2 regions of the Janthinobacterium sp. 13 genome follow, and region 1 is predicted to be linked to the other one. Evidence: predicted binding sites of a transcription regulator. Region 1 holds the regulator's gene; the other holds the start of a gene.
What was found. Region 1 encodes FNR, which switches genes on or off when oxygen is low (the NO sensors DNR and NnrR bind a similar motif). Its sites were predicted from a motif close to TTGATNNNNATCAA; they were not measured.
Positions count from the first base shown of each region.

Region 2: a site for FNR is predicted at 4,446-4,459, ahead of cqsA (alpha-hydroxyketone-type quorum-sensing autoinducer synthase). Genes of this name have one in related genera too.

Region 1 covers NZ_PEEQ01000001.1:3,073,602-3,081,658, forward strand. The annotation lists gene modA (molybdate ABC transporter substrate-binding protein) at 1-154, shown strand, start outside; gene modB (molybdate ABC transporter permease subunit) at 170-841, shown strand; gene CLU94_RS13575 (sulfate/molybdate ABC transporter ATP-binding protein) at 850-1,554, shown strand; gene CLU94_RS13580 (TOBE domain-containing protein) at 1,595-2,362, shown strand; gene CLU94_RS13585 (response regulator) at 2,364-5,438, opposite strand; gene fnr (fumarate/nitrate reduction transcriptional regulator Fnr) at 5,688-6,446, shown strand; gene CLU94_RS13595 (FixH family protein) at 6,450-6,974, opposite strand; gene ccoG (cytochrome c oxidase accessory protein CcoG) at 7,077-8,057, opposite strand, start outside.
Region 2 covers NZ_PEEQ01000001.1:4,425,320-4,433,376, forward strand. The annotation lists gene CLU94_RS19410 (ABC transporter permease) at 1-2,058, shown strand, start outside; gene CLU94_RS19415 (response regulator) at 2,062-3,069, opposite strand; gene CLU94_RS19420 (sensor histidine kinase) at 3,073-4,299, opposite strand; gene cqsA (alpha-hydroxyketone-type quorum-sensing autoinducer synthase) at 4,524-5,771, shown strand; gene CLU94_RS19430 (MarR family winged helix-turn-helix transcriptional regulator) at 5,777-6,244, opposite strand; gene CLU94_RS19435 (GIY-YIG nuclease family protein) at 6,284-6,631, opposite strand; gene CLU94_RS19440 (MFS transporter) at 6,635-7,912, opposite strand; gene CLU94_RS19445 (group II truncated hemoglobin) at 8,045-8,057, shown strand, end outside.

The DNA.
Region 1 (8,057 bases):
GGTGCTGGACGTGCCATTGGACGCGCCCGTGCTGTACCCGATCGCCACCATCAAGGACAGCGCCAACCAGGCTGAAGCGAAGCGCTTCGTCAGCTACCTGCAGACGGCGCCGGCGCAAGCCATCCTCGCCAAGTACGGTTTCAAGAAGCCATAAGGTAAACGAACGCGCATGGATATCGCCTGGACCGCGCTGGCCCTGTCGCTCAAGGTAGCGGCGTGGGCCACGGCGCTCAATTTGCTGCTCGGCATCGGTACGGGCTATGTGCTGGCGCGCACGCGTTTTCCCGGGCGCGAGCTGCTCGACGCCCTCATGACCCTGCCGATGGTGATGCCGCCCACCGTGCTCGGCTATTACCTGCTGGTGCTGCTGGGCCGGCGCGGCACGATGGGCATCTGGCTGCAGGATAACTTCGGCATCAACCTCATCTTTACGTGGCAGGGCGCCGTGATCGCCTCCACGGTGGTCGCCTTTCCCCTCGTCTTCAAGCCCGCGCGGGCCGCCTTCGAAGCGGTCGACGGCCAGCTGGAGCAGGCGGCCCGCGTGCTGGGCATCTCGGAAATGGCGATCTTTTTCCGCGTGACCTTGCCGCTGGCCTGGCGCGGCATCCTCGCCGGCGTGCTGCTGGGCTTTGTGCGCGCGCTGGGCGAGTTCGGCGCCACCCTGATGGTGGCCGGCAGCATCCCCGGCAAGACGCAGACCCTGTCGGTGGCCGTGTTTGAAGCCGTGCAGGCGGGCCAGGACGAGGTGGCCAATACGCTGGTGCTGATTATCTCCCTGGTCTGCATCGTGGTGCTGCTGTCGGCGGGCCGCCTGGCGCCCGGACGCATCGCGCACAAATGATGCAGATGATGACGCCTATGCAACTCGACCTCGACCTCCGCGCCACCTTGCGCTCCGGCAAACGCCGCTTCGACCTGCAGGTGCAATGCACTTCCAGCAGCCAGCGCATCGCCATGTATGGCCCGTCCGGCGCCGGCAAGAGCATGACCCTGAAAGCCATTGCCGGCCTCTTCACGCCTGAGGCGGGCCATATCCGCCTGAACGGGCGCACCCTGTTCGATTCCGCCGCCGGCATCAATTTGCCGCCGCAGCAGCGCAATGTCGCCTATCTGTTCCAGGATTACGCGCTGTTCCCGCACCTGACGGTGCGCCAAAACGTGGGCTTTGGCCTGCGCCGCGGCTGGTTCAACCCGCGCGCGCGCGAAAAATTGCAGAAGGTCGAGCATTGGCTCGACGCCTTCCACTTGCAGGAACTGGCGCACCAGTTTCCCGACGAGTTGTCCGGTGGCCAGCGCCAAAGGGTGGCGCTGGCGAGGGCGCTCGTGGCCGAACCGGCCGCGCTGCTGCTCGACGAGCCGTTTGCCGCCCTCGATCCGGCCCTGCGTGTCAAAATGCGCCTGGAGTTGAGCCAGTGGCAGCAGCGCCTGGACGTGCCCATGATCTTGATCACACATGATCCGGAAGATGCGCGCATTCTGGGTGAACATGTGCTTTACTTGCGTGACGGACAAATTGATAGCATGGAAGAGACATTGGGTGAGCGCATTGGATAAATCAACGGCAGCGGAAATCGGCCTGCAAGGCTCGGTATGGATGACGGTGGGCGGAGAAAACCTGGGCGGCGCCGGCCGGGTGGAATTGCTGGGCGCCATCGCCGAGTGCGGCTCCATTACGCAGGCGGCCAAGCTTGTGAAGATGAGCTACAAGGCGGCCTGGGACGCCATCGACGCCATGAACAACCTGGCTGGCGAACCGCTGGTCGAGCGCTTGACGGGCGGCAAGGGCGGCGGCGGCACGCGGCTGACGCCACGGGGGCGCCAGCTGGTCGACAATTTCCGTATCATCGAGCGCGAGCATGCCCGCTACCTGCGCCAGCTGGGCAGCCAGGCGGAAGGCATCGCCGACGATCTTTTACTCATACGGAGAATGGCCATGAAAACCACGGCACGCAATCAATTCCTGGGCAAGGTGACCGAACTGAAACAGGGCGCCGTCAACGATGAAGTCACCCTGGAATTGCCCGGTGGCCAGCACATCGTGGCCATCGTCACGCAGGGCAGCAGCGCGAGCCTGGGCCTGGTGCCGGGCGCGGAAGCGTTTGCGCTGATCAAGGCGTCGTCCATCATCCTCGTGACGGACAGCCAGGGCGCGCGCTTTTCCGCGCGCAACCAGCTGGCCGGGGTCGTGACGCGCGTGCAGACGGGCGCCGTCAACACGGAAGTGGTGCTGGACCTGCCGCGCGGCGGCACGATTGCCGCCATCATCACCAACCAGAGCAGCACCGACCTGGGCATCGAACTCGGCAGCAACGTGACGGCCATCTTCAAGGCGTCCAGCGTGATTCTGGGCGTGCCCGCCTGATTTAATCCTGCAGGCGCGACAACCAATCGGCCGCCGCCGCCAGCGCCTGTTCCAGTTCCTGCGCCGTGCGCGCCAGCAGCGCCGGCACCTCGTCCAGGCGGCCCGCATCGATGGCTTCCTCGGTGGCGAACGCGGCGCGGATCAGGCGTTTCGTGCCCAGGGTGCCGACGGAGCCGCGCACGCTGTGCAGGATGCGCGCCACGTCGCTGTGGCGGCCCGCCTGCAACGCCGTTTCGGCGTCGCGCACGGGCGTCATGCCCTTGTTCAGCGCGTCTTCCACCATGCGCCGCAGCACGCCGCGCCCCTTCGCATCGCGTCCCATCACGCGCATCAGCGGCGCCATGGAAAACACTTCCTCATCGGCGATGCGTGCCGGCTCGGCCGTCTGTACTTGCGGGCGCTTGGGCAGGTGGCGCAGGATGACTTCCATCATCTCTTCCACCACCACGGGCTTGGCGATGAAATCGCTGATGCCGGCCGTCATGCAGCGCTCGCGCTCGGACGCCAGCACGCCCGCCGTCATGGCGATCACGGGCAGGTGCAAGCGCAGTTCCGTGCGGATGATGTGGGTGGCGCTGAAGCCGTCCATGACGGGCATCTGCATGTCCATCAGCACGATGTCGTAGCGCAGCGCTTCCGTGCGCAGCCGTTCCACGGCTTGCAAGCCGTCGCCCACCACGTCCAGGGTGGCGCCCATGTGTTCGAGGATGCCGCGCGCCACGGCCTGGTTCAAATGATTGTCTTCCACCAGCAGGAAATGCACGCCGGCCAGTTCCGTGCCCAGCGGCTGGTGCAGCATGCGTTGCTCGCCGCCGTCGTCCTTGGCGATCAGCGCCTGGTGCAGGGCGTCGAACAGGCTCGATCCCGTGATCGGCTTCATCAGCACGACGTCGGCCTCGGCCGCGCTGGAGATTTCTTCCAGGTGGTTGCGGGCGAAGGCGTTGACCATCACCACGATGGGCTGGCGCTGGCCGCTGGCCGCCTGGCGGATGGCCTTGGCCGTGGCCAGACCGTCCATGACGGGCATGTGCCAGTCGGCCAGCACCACGTCGTACGGTTGCTGCTGCGCCAGGCGTTCGCGGTACAGTTCGATGGCGGCAAAGCCGGAGTCCACTTCGTCGGCCAGCCAGCCCCACGCCTCGATCAGCTTGACGATCAGTTCGCGCGTGGTGCGGTTGTCGTCGGCCACCAGCAGGCGCAGCTGGCCCAGCGCCGGCGTGCGCCGCGTTTCGGCCGGCTGCGCCAGCATTTCGAAGGGCACGCTGAACCAGAAGCGGCTGCCCTTGCCTTCGCTGCTGGCGACGGCGATGTCGCCGCCCATCATGTGGATCAGCTGCTTGCTGATGGCCAGGCCCAGGCCCGTGCCGCCGAAGCGCCGCGTGATGCTCTGGTCGCCCTGGGAAAACGCGGCAAACAGCTGCTGTTGCTGCAGTTCCGTCATGCCGATGCCCGTGTCGCGCACCTCGAAGCGCAGCCAGGCGCGGCCGTTTTCGTTCTCGGCCAGGCTGACGGCCACCACCACTTCGCCGCTCTCCGTGAACTTGATGGCGTTGCCGGCCAGGTTGACGAGGATTTGCTGCAGGCGCTGGGCGTCGCCCACGAGACGCCGCGGTACGTCGGGCTCGACGGCGATGGCCAGTTCCAGCTCCTTTTCGCCCGCATTCATCGTCATCGTCGTGGCCAGGGTATTCATGACTTCGTCGAGGTCGAATTCGACGGGTGACAATTCCATGCGCCGCGCCTCGATCTTCGAATAGTCGAGCACGTCGTTGAGGATGCCCAGCAGCGACTGGCCCGCCACTCTGACCATGGTCAGATACTTGCGTTGTTCCGTGTCGAGCCTGGTATTGCCCAGCAAATACACCATGCCCAGCACGGCATTGAGGGGCGTGCGGATTTCATGGCTCATGTTGGCCACGAAATCGCTCTTCGCGCGGTTGGCCGCCTCGGCCCGGTCGCGTTCCTGTTCCAGCTCCGCCGCGCGCGATTCGAGTTCCTGCTGCAGGCGGTCGCGTTCGCTCATCAGGCCGTTGAACGCTTCCGTCAGTTCGCCGATCTCGTCGCGTTGCTGTACCGGCACGGGCGTGAAGCGGCTGCCGCTGGTGCGCAGGGCTTGCAGGGTGTCGCGCAGGCGCACCAGCGGCGACAGCAGGCGCACGGTGACCCAGCCCAGCACGAAGGCGGCCAGCAGCGAGGCGAGGATGCTCCACAGCACCAGCCGGTACAGCACGCCATCGAACGGTTCGAATGCATCCTCGACGGGGAGCGAGGCGGCCAGCAGCCAGTTCACGGATTTCAGGCGCTTGAAGCTGTTGACGGCCGTGATGCCGCGGCTGTTGGTGCTGACCATGCTGCCTTCGCCATCTTCCTTCAGCAGCTGGGTCGTCGTCAGGTTGGCGTTCGGCTTGCGCGGTTGCAGCAAGCGGCTGGTATCGGGGTGCAGCACGTAGCGCGGCACGGCGCCGCGCGTGAGGATGAAGTAATAGCCGCTCTTGCCGATCTTTTCCGAGCGCAGGCGGCCCAGCAGGTTGTCCTTGTACAGGCGCAGCACGCCGATCACCACGCCGGCCACCTGGCCATCGGCGGCCAGCACGGGCGCCACCATCTGCACGATGGGCATGCCGCTCGACTTGCCCAGCATCGGTTCGGTGATCATGGGCTGGCGCGTGCGCAGGACGGTCTGGAAATACTCGCGCTCGGCGACGTTGATGCCGGCGCGCCCCGCCACCTCCGGCATGTCGGCCACGACGGCGCCATGCGCGTCGAGCACCAGCACGTCATCGAACAGCACCAGCATCGAGCGGCGCGAATAGTATTCGCGCAATTGGGCGGGCCGGGCGATCAATTCCGGCGGCTGCTGTCGGGCCGTCAGGGTGACGATCTGCAGCAGCATGCCCAGCTTGTCGTCGAGTTCGGCGGCGGTGCGGGTGATCAGGGACGATTGCTGGCTCAGCAGTACTCGGGTGAAGTCGTCGCGCATGTGCTGCACCTGGATCATGGTGACCAGCGCGATCATGGCGATCGAGGTCAGGCTGGTGGCCAGCGCGACTTTTGCTTTAATGCCGAGAGGCTTCATGATTTCCTTTTCAGTACCGGGCGGCACAGGCGGCAGATAATGCTGTCAGGAATTTTCCTATCAATGCCCCAGCTTGGCAAGCGCCGCCGCGCAAATTGCCCGCCCCGTGCGGGCTTTTGACGATGTTGCCATATAATTAAAGGCTGGACGTCGTTTATTCGCCGAATTTACGGTGAAATTGGCATACGGCAACCCTGTATGCGGCTGTATGCAGTAAACTTGTTGTTGCATTTTCTAAAAGGTACCGACATGACTGAAGCGCTACTCACTCCAACCTTGCCCACCGTGAACGTGGAGGCGTTGCGTGCGCGATGCTCGACCTGCAGCATGCATCAATTGTGCCTGCCGATGGGCCTCGATGTGGGCGACATGGACAGGCTGGACCAGATCATCGGCCGCCGCCGCAAGATCGTGCGCGGCGCCTCGCTGTTCCGTATCGGCGACTCGTTCCAGAACCTGTATGCGATCCGCCTAGGGCATTTCAAGACGTACCAGATCAATCCGGGCGGCGAAGAGCAGGTGACGGGCTTCCAGATGGCGGGTGAACTGCTGGGCATGGACGCCATCAGCGCCGACCGCCACCACTGTAACGCGGTGGCGCTGGAAGACAGCGAAGTGTGTGAAATCCCGTTTTCCAGCCTGGAACAATTGCTGGGCAACATGCCGACCCTGCTGCGCCATTTCCACCGCATGATGAGCCAGGAAATCACGCGCGAGCAAAGCGTCATGCTGTTGCTGGGCAATATGCAGGCGACGCAGCGCTTTGCCGCCTTCATCGTCAACCTGGCGTCGCGCTATGAAGCGCGCGGCTATTCGGGCAGCAATTTCCAGCTGCGCATGTCGCGCGAGGAAATCGGCAACTACCTGGGCCTGACCATCGAGAGCGTCAGCCGCCTGCTGTCGAAGTTCAAGAAGGAAGGCTGGCTGCGCGTCTCCAACCGGGAAATTGAAATCCTGCAGCCGGCCAAGTTAAAAGCCATTACGGCTGGCACGGACGTCTGCAAATAAGACTTACAGTTCCTCGTCCGCATGCAGCGCGATGCTGCGTTGCAGGGGCCAGGTCCAGATGCCGGACAGGCGCCACTCGCGTTTGTCGTTTTCCACCAGCACTTGCCAGCGGCTGCGCTCGAGCATCGGCAGCGCCACGGAAAAATTGCCGGCTGCGTCGGGCTGCACCAGCACCTTGATATCCTTTTCCGGCAGGGTCGCATGCGCCAGGTGCAACTGCAAAGGCGCCTGATAGGCCTTGCCGAAGCTGTGCACGGAACCGGTCAGGCGCGCTGCAGCGACGTCATACGACAGGCGCGTATCCATCGCCAGGTCGCTGGCGATCGTGTCGCGCTTCAAATCCTGGTTGATCGCCTTGCCCTGCTTGTAATAATCGCCCACCACCAGCGCATCGGGCTGCGTAAACGCGATATAGCCCATGAAGCTGCCGACGACCACGGACAGGCCGGGGCCGATCATCAGCAGCCATGGCCAGCGATGCTTGTACCACGGTGCAACGGGTGCTTGCAGTTTCAGACTGTCGGACATGGTATTTCTCCTGTTTAATCAGCCAGTCCCCGCATGGGGACCGGCCTTCCTGCAACTTCGTGGCGGCGGCGAGGGCACCCGGTCCCCGTCCGCCTTTCCTTGTTAACGTGGCACGATGAATACCGCGCTTTCACGCACATGCAGCGATGGGTCGTCCAGAGATTGCAATTCGATCGCAATCTTGTTCGAGCCCTTCTCTCCCACGCCGTGCGGCACGCGCAGGCGGATCGGCCAACCCAGCGTTTCCGTCGGCTGCAAGGTCACTTCTTCGCGCGTCAGCAAGGTCAGGCCCGGCAAGCCGGAAGCGCTGATTTTGAAATGCTGGCTTTGCTCCGACGTGTTCATGATCTGCAGGCGGTAGACGTTTTCGATCATGCCGTCTTCCACTTCGCGTCCCATCGAACCGCGGTCGCGGATCACGTCCATTTTCAGGGGCGTGCGCAGGGCCAGCGAAGTACACACGGCGATGATGATCAGGGCCAGGATGGACGTGTAGATCAAGACGCGCGGGCGCATGGCGCGCTGGCGTATCTGCTTCGAATTGAAGTTGTTTTCCATCGCATGGTCGGTACTGTAGCGTACCAGTCCCCGTGGCCGGTCGACCTTGTCCATCACGCTGTTGCAGGCATCGACGCAAGCGGCGCAACCGATGCATTCATACTGCAGGCCGTTACGGATATCGATACCGGTCGGACACACCTGCACGCACAGGGTACAGTCGATGCAATCGCCCAGCTTGTCGTTGTTGCCGGCCTTCTTGCTCATGGCGCCACGTGGTTCGCCGCGCTTGGCATCGTAGGTGATGATCAGGGTGTCCTGGTCGAACATGGCGCTCTGGAAGCGCGCGTAGGGGCACATGTATTTGCACACCTGCTCGCGCAGCCAGCCCGCGTTGCCGTAGGTTGCCAGACTGTAGAACAAGACCCAGAACCATTCCCAGGGACCGAAGTTCAGCGTGGTCACCGACTGCGCCAGTTCCTTGATCGGCGTGAAGTAGCCGACAAAGGTAAAGCCCGTCCACAGGGCGATGGCGCCCCATACCAGGTGCTTGGCCGTCTTCTTGAACGCCTTGCGCACGGAGGG
Region 2 (8,057 bases), 1.4 Mb from region 1:
CTGGGCGATACGCTGACCCTGGGCGACAAGGCGTTTACCGTCACGCAACTGATCGCCAGCGAGCCGGACCGCGGCGCGTCCTTCCTCAACTTCGCTCCCCGCGTGATGCTGCCCTTGAGCGACCTGGCCGCCACGGCGCTGGTGCAGAACGGCTCGCGCGTGTCGTACCGCTTGCTGTTGTCGGCGCCGCCCGCCAAGGCGGGCGAGCTTGCGCAATATCAAGCCTGGCTGGAAAGCCAGATCAAGACGCAAGCCATCAAAGGCGTGCGCATCGAATCGCTGGAATCGGGCAGCCCGCAGATGCAATCGACGCTGGACCGCGCCGACCGTTTTCTGTCCCTCGTCGGCTTGCTGTCGGCCATGCTGGCGGCCGTCGCCGTGGCCATGGCGGCGCGCCGCTTCATGCTGCGCCACCTGGACGCCTGCGCCATGCTGCGCTGCCTGGGGCAGACGCAAAACCAGGTCACGGCCGTGTACGTGATCGAATTCTTATTGGTGGGACTGGCCGGCAGCGTGGTCGGCGTGATGGTGGGTTTCGGCGGCCACCTGGTGCTGCTGGAACTGCTGGGCAAGCTGGTGCAGAGCGACTTGCCGCCCGTGTCCATGTTGCCCGCCCTGCAAGGCGTGGCTACCGGCATGCTGTTGCTGCTGGGTTTTGCCTTGCCGCCGATTTTGCAGTTGCGCAATGTTCCCCATAACCGCGTGATCCGCCGCGAGCAGGAGCCGCCGCAGGCGCTGGCCCTGGCCACCTACGGCCTGGGCATCGCCGCCTTCGTCGTGCTGCTCCTGTGGCAAGCGGGCGACGTGAAACTGGCCCTGCTGACGGCGGCCGGCTTCCTGGGCGGCTTCGCCCTGTTCGGCCTGGCCGGCTGGCTGGGTATCCGCTCGCTGAAAACCCTGCGCGGCGCCTTCAATCACCAGGGCTGGCGCTTTGCCGTCACGTCCCTGCAGCGCCGCCCGGGCGCCACCGTCATCCAGGTGGTGTCCCTGGCCCTGGGCCTGATGGCCTTGCTGCTGCTGACGGTGGTGCGCGGCGACTTGATGGTGGCCTGGCGCAACGCCACGCCGCCGGACGCGCCGAACCGCTTCATGATCAATATCCTGCCGGAACAAAAAGACCCGATCGCCGCGCGCCTGGCCCAGGCCGGCGTGGCCAATGCGCCCTTGTATCCGATGATACGTGGGCGCCTGGTGGCCGTGAACGGCAACGCCATCACGGAAACCACCTACGAGGATGACCGCGCCAAGGGCCTGGCCGACCGGGAATTCAACCTGTCGACGATGGCCGCGATGCAGGAAGAAAACAAGCTGGTGGCCGGCAAGTGGTTCAGCAATGCGCCGGGCGCACCTGCCGAAGCGTCGGTGGAAGAGGGCATCGCCAAGACCCTGAAGCTGAAGCTGGGCGACAAGCTGCGCTTCGACATCGCCGGCCAGCCCGTGGAAGCGGCCATTACCAGTTTGCGCAAGCTGGAATGGGGCTCGATGCGCGTCAATTTCTTTGTCATCATCAACCCGGCCGCCATGGCGGACACGCCGCAGACGTGGATCACGGCGTTCCACCTGCCGCCCGCGCAGGCGGACCTGGGCAATGCCTTGCTGCGCGACTACCCGAACCTGACGGTGGTCGACGTGGGCGGCGTGCTCAAGCAAATCCAGGGCGTGCTGGACCAGGTGGTGACGGCCGTCGAATTCCTCTTTGCCTTTACCCTGGCCTCGGGCTTGCTGGTGCTGTATGCGGCCTTGATGGGGTCGCAGGACGAGCGCACGCGCGAAGCGGGCCTGCTGCGCGCGCTGGGCGCCACGCGGCGCCAGCTGGCGCAGGCGCAGCTGATCGAGTTTTCCCTCGTCGGCGCGCTGGCCGGCCTGCTGGCGGCCTCGGGCGCGGCGGCCATGGGCTGGGCGCTGGCCACGTACCAGTTCAAGTTCGCCTGGAGCTTCGCGCCCGGCGTGTGGGCCTTTGGCTTGCTGGCCGGCGCCCTGTGCGCGATCGCCGGCGGCTGGCTGGGCTTGCGCAATGTGCTGAAACATCCGCCGCTGCAAACCTTGCGGGAAAGCTAAGGACTAGGCGCCCACGCTGTCGTCCGCCTGCGCGCGTAAAAATTGCGCGTAGGACATGACCGGCTGTCCCAGCTGGTGCGGCGGCACGTCGAACAGGGCCCAGAAGTAGGTTTCGCGTCCCAGGCAGATGGTCGGCGCGGCGCAGTAGCGGAACCAGTTTTCGCCGATGTGCGCCGCATACATGCCGTCGCTGTCGGCATCGGAAAAGTACGGGATCACGCGCATTTCCAGCAAGGCCAGCAGCAGGGACTCGGGCGCGTCGCTGTCGCGCGCCATTTCGTACTGCGTGTGCAGGCTGCGTTCCGTCTCGATGATCATCAGGCGGGCCTGGCCGTCGCGCGTGAAAAACAGGATGCCGCAGGGATTCGGGAAAATATAGAACTCGACGAAGCCATGGCGCCGGCACAGCTCTTGCACGACGGCGGCCATGGCTTCGTCTTGCAGGAAACTATAGTCATGCAGCAATAGCAAGTCGCGCACCGTGTCCGACTGCTGCAGGAAGAATTCGCGTTGCAGGGAAACGATTTCCTGTTCCAGTATATCGAGCGCATCGTCGTCGCTCTTCTTGACGTAGCGGTCGATCAAGCCCCGGTTGAAGGCCGTCACGGCCACTTTTTCATCGGCCGCGCCCGTAAATAAAATCTTCTTGCACGGCAAGTCACGCACGGCCTGGCAGAATTCCAGGCCATTCATCTGCGGCATCGAATAATCGACCACCAGCACGGAAGGCACGGCAAAGCGTTGCGCCTGGCCGCTGATGCGCCAGATGCGTTCGAGGTCGAGCGCCACGTTGCGCTGGTCGCGCGGCAGGTTTTGCGTGTCGAAATTGACGTGCAGCGGCGTCTCGCCCGGCTGCGTGCTGTGGCGCAGCCAGTGCAGCGCGCTGCTGGTGTCATGAAAGGTCAGACGCGCCAGCGCGGGATCGAGCTGGAACGCCAGGCTTTTCAGGAAGGAATCGCTGTCATCGATCAATACGGTCAGGGTCGGATGGGAGTAGACGGGCAGTTGCATGCATCACCTTGCGGGGGAAGAGGGTTGTAAGCGGGCAGGCAGGGGCTGGGGAAATTCCAGGATGAAAATCGCATACGCATGCTCGCGCGACACGCAGCGGATGCGCGCCTGCCAGGCCGTGATGATCTGCCGGCACAGGGCCAGGCCGATGCCGCTGCCGTTGTGCACGGGATACGAATAAAAACGCTCGAAGATCAGCGGCAGGCGGTTTTTCGCGATGCCGCAGCCCGTGTCGATGAACAGCAGCCTGGGCACGGGGCGGGCGCCGTCGATGATGATGCGCACGCGGCCCTTGCCGGCCCGCTGGATGGCTTTCAGCGCGTTTCTCAGCAGGTTCAGCAAGATCACCACGCACAGTTCGTCCTGGCCGGCGAACTGGAAGTCGGCGCGCACGTCCACCTTGACGCGGCTGCGCTGGCTGTTGCCGGTGAATGGGTAGCGCTTCAGCACGGAATTCACCATCGCCAGCATCGACAGCGCCTGGCTGGGCTGCAGGTTGCGGTTCACGGCGCTGGCGCTCATCAGGAACAAATCGATCATGTGCTGCATGTGGCGCACTTCGAACTGAATGCGCGACAGGGCTTCCTGCAGCGGCGGCAAGTCGTGCGCCTGATCGGCCAGTTGCGGCAGCAGCCGGCGCATGCCCCGCACATTGGCTTCCACGCTGGTCAGCGGCGTGCGCAGTTCGTGTGCCACGGAACCGAGCCCGGCGGACAGGCCGGCCAGCCGTTCCAGTTCCAGCACCTTGCTGCCCACTTTCACCACGGACAGCGCGGCTATGGTGAACCAGTGCACGGGCAGTTGCTGCAGCACTTCACGCTGCAGCAGGAAGTCGCCTTCTCCCTGCAGGATGACGGCCAGGCAGGCGGTGCTGGTGCCGATCAGGTAGGCGCGGCAAGCCAGCTTCGTTTCGAAATGAAACAGCACGACGAGGCCGATCAGCAGCGATTCGCTCCAGATGGACGACGCGTGGTTCATCAGAAACATGAAGGTAAAGAAGAAGGGCAGGATGTAGCTGAGCGCGAACAGCAGGTAGCGCGACAGCCAGCGGGCCGAGAAGTGGCGCGCAAACAGGCCGACCGCGCAGATGCCCACGCCCGTCAGGCGCAAGGTCAGGTTTCCATAGGCTTGCGGAAAAAAGTAATTCCACAGCAGGTAGTACAGCGGCATCGCCACCGTGCCCACGGCGGCCAGCATGGCGACCCTGCCGGCCAGGTTTTCATGGGGCATGCGTTCATGCAGCAGCGAATGGAGCAGGCGCCTGCGCCAGTGTGTCCATCGTCCTTGCAATTGCTGCGTCATGACTCTGCCTTGATTCTCTTCAGAACATTATCATCGCGTAAATTTTCCTGGTTGAACGGGTATCTCATCGGACATTGATATACGTCAATGGATGGGTTCGCGAGACGGTCAAGGCTTTAAGCCGCAGCAAACCTTTCCCTAGGAGAAAACTCATGACCATCGCTACCAGCTTGCACGCCCCATCCTTCGTCCGCGCAGAACACTGCTTGCCAGACTACATCGTGCGGCGCATGGATGCGCACCACGTCACGCGCATCGAAAAGCTGCTGGGCGGCCAGCATCCCCATGCCTGGCAACCGACACCCGCCCATGCCATTTTCCTGGCTGGCAATGACTACCTGTCCATCGCCGCCGAGCCGGCGCTGGTGGCGGCCCAGGTGGCGTCCCTGCAGGCGCATGCGGGCGGCATGCTGATGTCGGCCGTGTACTTGCAGGAAGGCAGCGAACAGCACCGGCTGGAAAGCCGGCTGGCCCGCTTCATGGGCAGCGAGGACGGCATCCTGGCACAGTCCGGCATGGCGGCCAACGTCGGGCTGATCCAGTGCATCGCCAGCCCCGGCATTCCCGTCTACCTCGACATGCAGGCCCACGCCTCGCTGTGGGAAGGCGTGCTGTCGGCGCAGGCCCAGGCCGTGCCCTTCCTGCACAACGACATGACGCACTTGCGGCGGCAAGTGGAAAAGCATGGCCGCGGCGTGATCGTCGTCGACGCCCTGTACAGCACCAACGGCAGCCTGGCGCCGCTGCTGGAATTGCTCGACATCGCCGAGCGCAGCGACTGCGTGGTGGTGGTCGACGAGTCGCACTCGCTGGGCACGCACGGCCCGCAGGGTGCGGGCCTGGTGGAAGCGTGGGGACTGGGCCACCGCGTGCATTTCCGCACGGCGTCGCTGGCCAAGGCTTTCGCGGGCCGGGCCGGTTTCATCAGCTGTTCCAGCCGCTTCAAGGGCTATTTTTTGTCCGAATCGCGGCCCGCCATCTTCAGTTCCTGTTTGCTGGCCCACGAGCTGGCGTGGCTGGGCGCGGCGCTCGATTTCATCATGGCCGCCGATGGACGGCGCGCCACCCTGCAACGCCATACGCTGCAGGTGCGCGAAGGCTTGCGCGAACTGGGCTACAACGTCAGCGATGGCACGGAGCAGATCGTGGCGCTGGAAGCGGGCGGCGAACCGGCCACCCTGGTCCTGCGCCAGGCGCTGGAACGGCAAGGCATTTACGGCGCCATGTTTTGCGCCCCGGCAACGGCGAAGAACCGCGCCCTCGTGCGCCTGACCCTCAATGCGGGGCTCGACGGGGCGGCCATCGAGCGGGTGTTGGCGGGCTGCGCCGCCATCCGCGCCGAAGCGGGCGTGGAACACTGGCCATCGACGCGGCGCCTGCGCAGGCTGGCGCTCGTGTAGCGTCGTCAGCCGGCCAGCCGGCCCAGGAGGGCTGAAAGCGCTCCCAGCTGTTCTGCCGGTGCATCCTGCAGCAATTCGCGCCCCACCGCCTGCGCGGTGGCGCTCGCATGTCCCAGCAATTCCTGGCCGGCGGCAGTCAGCACGGCATAGCCGACGCGGGCGTCGCGCGCATCGGCCTGGCGCGCCACCAGGCCAATCTTTTCCAGAGGCATCAAGGAACGCGTGACGCCGGAGGCCGTCAACGCCAGGCGCTCGGCCAGGTCGATGCGGCGCAGGCGCGCACCGGGCGCGCGCTGCAGCTGGTACAGCAATTGATAGTCGCTGAAGCTCAGGCCATGCAAATTGCCCAGGGCGCTGTCGAAGCGGCGCACGATGAGCGCCTGGGCGCGCGCCAGGCGCAGGCAAAAGTCCAGCGCGCCGTCGGCGTCCGGCGACGGGAGAGTGTGATCGTTCATGGCGTCCATTTTATCCATTGCGAAATGCTTGAGTGCGCAAGTGTAAAGCAATGCCGCTCAATACAGCGGCTGGCCTTGCTCCAGCCACTGTGCGCGGTGCAGTTCCAGCAGGGCGCCCAGTTCGGCGTCCGCATCGAAGGCGGGGTCGTCGGGCAGCTTGAGCGTATCGATGACGGCGCAGGAAAAGGCCGCCGCGCCATCGCGCCGCCAGTCCGCCTGCAGCAGGGCGTTGCGGTGCTTGCCCAGGTTCAGCTCGAAGCGGTGCCGGTTCAGCATGCCGGGCGCGTTGCGGCTGCTGTCGAGCAAGGTGCGCCCGCTGGGCAAGTGCCGCAAGGCGATGATGCCCAGCGGCGGTGGCTGTTGCCGGTAGTGCGCTTTCAATGTTGCCTGTCGTGTCTTGTCCATGTTTTACTTCTCCGATATCGTTTGGGTAATCGCTTCCGGTCCCGCGATGCGCGGGATGGCGGTAAATAATGCGGCCGCCACGGCGGCGGCCAGCAGCAGGGCGCCGCCGCCGCAGAACAGCTCGCCAACGCTCAGGTGGCGCAGCAGCGCACCCGTGGCCGCCGCCGACAGCGGCGCCAGTCCCAGGAAGATGCCCATGAACAGGGCCATCGCCCGGCCCAGCATGGCGGGCGCCACGCGCCGCTGTATCCACGTAAAGATGGCCACCTGCAAGTAGCCGCCGAGCAACCCTGTCACGGCCAGCAGGGCCGCGCCTTGCCAGGCCGAGCTGATTTGTCCCAGGGCCATCAGCAGCAGGCCGACGACCGCGTCGACGAGCAGCAGGGTGGCGCCGAAGTGGCGGCGCAGCCAGGCACCGCCCAGGCTGGACGCCAGCATGCCGGCCAGGGTGCCGGCGCCATGCGCGCCCATCAGCAAACCCAGCGCGGAGGCGCCATGCAGGCGCTCGCTGGCCAGCACGGGCAAGGCCACCTGCAGCGGCCCCATGACGAAGAACGCCACCACCGCCCAGTACGCATAGCAGCTGCGCAAGGGAAGGTCGCGCCACACCATGGCCAGGCCCGCCGCCATGTCGCGCCACATGCCCTGCGCCGCCGCCGCGGCCAGTGGCCGCAGGCTCACCTGCCGCAAGGTCCAGGCGGAGAACAGGAACGTCAGCGCATCGATGGCAAAGGCGGCGGCCAGCGCCGCCATGGAGGTGTGCTGCGCGCCATCGTGGGCGCCGAGCACGAGCGCCGCCAGCAGGGGGCCGGCCAGCAGGGACAACTGGCGCGCGCCCATCTGCAAGCCATTGGCGTTTTGCAACGATTGCGGCGGCACGGCTTGCGGCAGGATGGCCGTGCCGGCGGGAATGCCGAAGGCGGCCGCGATACCCAGCGCAAGCGCGGCCGCATATGCGAGCGCCAGGCTGGCCTGGTCCAGCAGCAGCAACCCCGCCAGCGCCAGCAGGATGACGGCGTTCGCGTATTTGCTCAGCAGCATCACGCGCCGGGGCGAATAGCGGTCGGCGATGGTGCCGCCCAGCAAAATCAGCACGGCGCGCGGGGCGCCCATCAGGGCCACGGCGATACCCAGGCTGAGGCTATCGCCCGTCAGGCTCAGCACCAGCCAGGGCAGGGCCAGCATGCTGAACTGGTCGCCCAGCATGGAGACGAGGCCGCCGCCCAGCAGCCAGCGGAAGTTGGTATTGCGTAGCAAAGGGGATTCTGCGGTGGTGGGCATGGTTGACTTGTCCGTGTTTAAAGATTGCATAGTAGTTGATAAAAGCTTGAGTAGTCAAGTATATTGCTTTTTATGCCGGCAGCGGAAGCTGGCGCCGCATGGGCCGCCGGCGCTTGCGCTATCATGGCGGCCATGACTGATACCA